DNA from 2 places in the Kitasatospora sp. NPDC059646 genome. Region 1 is predicted to be linked to the other one. Evidence: riboswitches for the same ligand, from Rfam matches in the RefSeq annotation. Region 1 holds a riboswitch; the other holds the start of a gene.
What was found. A riboswitch is a leader RNA that binds a small molecule or an ion and turns the genes downstream of it on or off. The one in region 1 is predicted to bind cyclic di-AMP.
Positions count from the first base shown of each region.

Region 2: it holds a riboswitch for cyclic di-AMP, as region 1 does, so the genes downstream of both, ACFV1L_RS27375 (NlpC/P60 family protein) here and ACFV1L_RS05605 (transglycosylase family protein) in region 1, are expected to answer to the same signal.

Region 1 covers NZ_JBHWDS010000006.1:20,641-23,431, forward strand. The annotation lists gene ACFV1L_RS05600 (cytochrome P450) at 1-1,226, shown strand, start outside; cyclic di-AMP (ydaO/yuaA leader) riboswitch at 1,478-1,658, shown strand; gene ACFV1L_RS05605 (transglycosylase family protein) at 1,662-2,345, shown strand; gene eno (phosphopyruvate hydratase) at 2,569-2,791, shown strand, end outside.
Region 2 covers NZ_JBHWDS010000046.1:47,721-50,511, reverse strand. The annotation lists gene ACFV1L_RS27380 (NlpC/P60 family protein) at 150-1,187, shown strand; cyclic di-AMP (ydaO/yuaA leader) riboswitch at 1,524-1,704, shown strand; gene ACFV1L_RS27375 (NlpC/P60 family protein) at 1,715-2,776, shown strand.

The DNA of each region.
Region 1 (2,791 bases):
AAGCCCGCCCGCAACTCTTCACCTGGGAGTTCGCGGCCGACCCGTACCCGGCCTACGCCTGGCTGCGGGAGCACGCCCCGGTGCACCGCACCACGCTGCCGAGCGGGGTGGAGGCCTGGCTGGTCACCCGGTACGCGGACGCCCGGCAGGCGCTGGCCGACGCGCGGCTGTCCAAGAACCCGGCGCACCACAGCGAACAGGCGCACCGCACCGGCCGGGTGGGCATCCCGGGGGAGCGGCAGGCGGACCTGATGACCCACCTGCTGAACATCGACCCGCCGGACCACACCCGGCTCCGCCGCCTGGTGTCGAAGGCGTTCACGCCGCGCCGGGTCGCCGAGTTCGAGCCCCGGGTGCAGCAGCTCACCGACCGGCTGATCGACTCGTTCGCGGAGCGCGGCGAGGCCGACCTGATCCACGAGTTCGCGTTCCCGCTGCCGATCTACGCGATCTGCGACCTGCTGGGCGTCCCGCCGGAGGACCAGGACGACCTGCGGGACTGGGCGGGCATGATGATCCGTCACACCGGCGGCAAGCGCGGGGGAGTGGGCCGCGCGGTCAAGCAGATCCGCGGCTACCTGGCCGACCTGATCCACCGCAAGCGGGCCGACCTCGGCGACGACCTGATCTCCGGCCTGATCCGGGCCAGTGACCACGGCGAGCACCTGACCGAGAACGAGGCCGCGGCAATGGCCTTCATCCTGCTGTTCGCCGGCTTCGAGACCACCATCAACCTGATCGGCAACGGGGTCTACGCCCTGCTGCGGAACCCGGACCAGCGCACCCGGCTCCAGGAGTCGCTGGGGCGCGGCGAGTCCGGTCTGCTGGAGACCGGCATCGAGGAACTGCTGCGCTACGACGGGCCGGTGGAGCTGGCCACCTGGCGGTTCGCGACCCGGCCGCTGACCGTCGGCGGCGTGGACATCCCGGTGGGGGACCCGGTGCTGGTGGTGCTGGCCGCGGCGGACCGCGACCCGGCCCGGTTCTCCGACGAGAACACCCTGGACCTGGCCCGCTCCGACAATCCGCACCTGGGATTCGGTCACGGCATCCACTACTGCATCGGCGCGCCGCTCGCCCGGCTCGAAGGGCAGCGCGCGATCGGCACACTGCTGACACGGCTGCCGGACCTCCAGTTGGCGGCCGATCCCGCCGAACTCCGTTGGCGGGGCGGGCTGATCATGCGCGGCCTGCGCGAACTCCCGGTCTCCTTCACGCCCCGCTGACCCGGTTTCGGCGACCCCGGACCCCGCCCCAGCACGGCACTGTCCGAACCCCCGGCGGGGGCGCGCGATGCGCCCCGTCCGGGGCGATTCCGGACATACATGGACGGTTTGTGCACGAGAAGTGAAGGTCCGTAATTTCGACGTGATACCGGTGATATGAGCTTGTGATTGCTCGTCAGCTCTGCTTACTCTCCGATTTGCCCGCAGCTGCGGGCCCCGAACGCGGCACGCCGAATCCTGTCCACCGCGCCCTCGGGACACCGACCAGACCCGGACAGGAGCGGGGGACCCAAGTGTGAACGCCGTAGTCCCCGACGGCTCGGGGTGAAGCCGCCAGGGAGCGGACGCAGCCGCGTCCGGTCCCGCCGGCGGCCGGGCCAACCTCCCGGTCCGAACCCGACAGCTCACCTCGCAGGCGTGCGGAGAGGAAGCACCATGCTGTTCACCGGCACCGGCCGTCACCGTCGCAGTACCAAGGCCGAGAAGGTCGTCGCCGCCGCCGGCGTCGCCTCCGTCGGTCTCGCCCTGCCCCTGCTCTCCGCCACCGGAGCGGCAGCCGCGCCCGTCGACACCTGGGACCGCGTCGCCCAGTGCGAGAGCGGCGGCAACTGGGGCATCAACACCGGGAACGGGTACTACGGCGGCCTGCAGTTCTCCTCCTCCACCTGGCGCGCCTACGGCGGCGGCCAGTACGCCCCCACCGCCGACCGGGCGAGCCGCGCCGAGCAGATCGCGGTCGCCGAGCGGGTGCTCGCCTCGCAGGGCCCCGGCGCCTGGCCGGTCTGCTCCGGCAAGGCCGGACTGGCCAAGGGCGGCGGCAGCTCCCAGGACACCGCCTCCCGCTCCCAGCAGCGCGCGGCCGCCCCGAAGGCGGCGCAGCAGCAGGCGCCGAAGACCGCCAAGACCCCGAAGCAGACCCCCGCGCAGAGCGCCCCGGCCGCCCAGCAGCAGCCGCAGAACGGCGCCGCCCGGCTCACCGTGCAGGAGGGCGACACGCTGTCCGGCATCGCCGCCGCCCGGAACGTCCCCGGCGGCTGGGAGCAGCTCTACCAGGCCAACCGCGGCGTCATCGGCGCGGACCCGGACCTGATCGTCCCCGGCCAGGTGCTCTCGCTCTGACGGTCGCCCGGGCGGCCGTACCCCTGACGAACCGTCCGCTCCCGGCGCGCGCAACGCAGTTCGCGCCGCCCGGGGCGGACGGTCGGCGGGCAAACAGGTGAACTACCAGTGAGTAGCCGGGCCACACGGTGAGACGGAGCCCGGCCGGGCGTGGCCGCGGGCATGTCTGCGGCTAGGCTCTGGGCGTAACGACCACACATCCGCTTCCGCTAGGAGATGCCTCGTGCCGTCCATTGATGTCGTCGTAGCCCGTGAGATCCTCGACTCCCGCGGCAACCCCACGGTCGAGGTCGAGGTCGGTCTCGACGACGGCAGCACCGGTCGTGCGGCTGTCCCGTCGGGTGCCTCCACCGGCGCCTTCGAGGCGCTGGAGCTCCGCGACGGCGACAAGAACCGCTACTTCGGCAAGGGCGTCGAGAAGGCCGTCCTCGCCGTCATCGAGCAGA
Region 2 (2,791 bases), on a different contig from region 1:
TGTCGGTGTGGTGAAGGGGCCGGGGAAGCGGATCCGGGAGCCTCCGGGGAGTGGACGCGGGGGCGGGGACTTCACTAGGGTCTGGCGTCAAACCTATATTCCGGACTATCGCCCGAACAGGTGAGTCCAGCAGGAAGAAGGAGCCCCCCTTGGCCTCCCACCGCCGTCCCAAGCAGCCGAGTCGCGCCCGGGTGACCGTGCTCACCGCTGCCGCCGCGACCGCGGTCGCCCTGTCGGCCCAGGTGAGCGCGCACGCCGCGCCGGCCCAGCCGAACAAGGACGAGGTCAAGGCGCAGGTCGACAAGCTGCTGGAGGAGCAGGAGCAGGCCGCCGAGAAGTACAACGGCGCCAAGGAGAAGGCCGACCAGCTGCGCAAGCAGGCCGACCAGCTGCAGGACCAGGTGGCCCGCGGCCAGGAGCAGTTGACCGAGCTGGCCTCCGGGCTGGCGGCGGTGGCCGGCGACCAGTACCGGCAGGGCAGCGTCGACCCGTCGATGCGCCTGATGCTCTCCTCCGACCCGGACAAGTACCTGGACCAGGCGTCCTCCTTCGACCAGGCCGCCAGCACCCAGGCCGAGACCCTTCGGTCGCTGAAGGACCAGCAGCGCCGGCTGGACCAGCAGAAGCAGGAGGCCGCGGCCGTCCTGGCGGAGCTGGACAGCTCCACCCAGGCGCTCAACGACGCCAAGAACGACGTGCAGAACAAGCTGCAGCAGGCGCAGAAGCTGCTCAGCCAGCTGTCCGCCGCCGACCGCGCCGCGATCCTGCGCGGCGGCGACGGCGCCGCCTCGCGCAGCTCGTCCCGGGTCGACCCGGCCAGCCTGCCGCCGGCCAGCGGCTACGCGGCGACCGCGGTGTCGGCGGCGCTCAGCAAGCAGGGCTCGGCCTACGTGTGGGGCGCGACCGGCCCGAACACCTTCGACTGCTCCGGCCTGATGGTGTGGGCGTACGCGAAGGCCGGCGTCTCGCTGCCGCGCACCTCGCAGTCGCAAGCCTCCGTCGGCACCAACGTGGGCAAGGACTGGCACAACGCCCAGCCCGGCGACCTGGTCATCTACTACAACGACGCGCACCACGTGGGCATGTACATCGGCAACGGCCTGGTGGTGCACGCGCCGCGCACCGGTGACGTGGTGAAGACCATGAAGGCCGACACCCTGCCGATCCTCACCATCCGCCGGGTCTGACGCCCCGAAGAATCGGACATACGCCCTATAGGGCGACAACTGACGCAACGTGACACGCCCGGACGGGTCGAGATCCTGCTGTGATCTACGACACGTCCGGGCGTTGCGTTTCTGCGCCGAATGGAGGGAAAAGCTGCGCGCTGCGCAACGAATCCCTTACTTTCGGTCAGTTTCCCAATCGAAATTGACTCAGAATCAGATTTTTTTCTGACAAGGATTTGAACGGATCACGGATCGGTTACTAGGGTCGTGCCTCGACCGCCGCAGAGTCGATCGCCCATGGGGGGCGACGGCGGAGGTCGCCGCCGAGTCCGTGACGCAGCGGGCGGGTCGTCAGAACGCGATCCGCCGACGGGGATCCCCTGCGGGGGTGCTGTCGAACGGAGCCGGGGAACCACGTTCCCCCGGGGTGAATCGGCGCCGGGTCGGCCGCGACAGCGGGCGGTGAGGCGCCGTAGGGCATCTCTTCCGGCCCGAACCCGTCAGCTCACCCGGTAGGCGGTGTGAGGAAGAAGGAGTCCGCCTTCGTGGCGTCCCATCGCCGTCCCAAGCCCGTCGGCCGTGCCCGGGTCTCGATTCTCACTGCCGCTGCCGCCACCGCCGTGGCGCTGTCCGCCCAGACCGGTGCGCACGCCGACCCGGCCCCCACCAAGGACCAGGTCAAGCAGCAGGTCGACCAGCTCAACGAAGACGCCGAGGTGAAGACCGAAGCGCTCAACGCCTCGGTCGAGAAGCAGCAGAACCTGCAGAAGCAGGTCTCCCAGCTGCAGGACCAGCTGGCCCGCCAGCAGGACCAGGTGACCACCGTCCAGGAGAGCCTGGCCACCATCGCCGCCGAGCAGTACCGCAGCGGCAACATCCCGCAGACCATGCAGCTGATGCTGTCCAGCAGCCCCGACACCTTCCTCGGGCAGGCGGGCGCGCTCAGCACCGTCGGCGCCACCCAGGCCGACCTGCTCAAGAGCTTCAAGGCCGAGCAGGCCAAGCTCGACGGCCAGCGCAAGGAGGCCGAGCAGAAGCTCGCCGAACTGGACACCACCACCAAGGCCCTCAAGGCCGAGAAGGAGGACGTCCAGGCCAAGCTGGCCAAGGCGCAGGAGCTGCTCAACACGCTCACCCAGAAGGAGCGCGACGAGCTCGCCGCGGCCGAGGCCAAGGCCGCCTCCGAGTCCCGCAGCCAGGCCGAGCGCGCCTCCCGCGACACCGTCCGCGCCGACCTCGCCGCCCCGGCCCCGGCCGGCTACGCCGGCGCCGCGATGAGCGCCGCGCTGTCCAAGCTCGGCAGCTGGTACTCGTACGGTGCGGCCGGGCCGACCACCTTCGACTGCTCCGGTCTGATGCAGTGGGCGTACGCCCAGGCGGGCGTGTCCATCCCGCGCACCTCGCAGGCCCAGGCGGGCGCCGGCACCAGCCTCGGCACCAACATCGCCAACGCCCGGCCGGGCGACCTGATCATCTACTACGGCGACCAGCACCACGTCGGCATGTACGTCGGCAACGGGCAGATCGTGCACGCCCCGCACACCGGCGCGCAGGTCCGCTACGAGTCGGCCACCGTGATGCCGATCAACAAGATCGTCCGGATCTGACGGACCGTCGGAGCC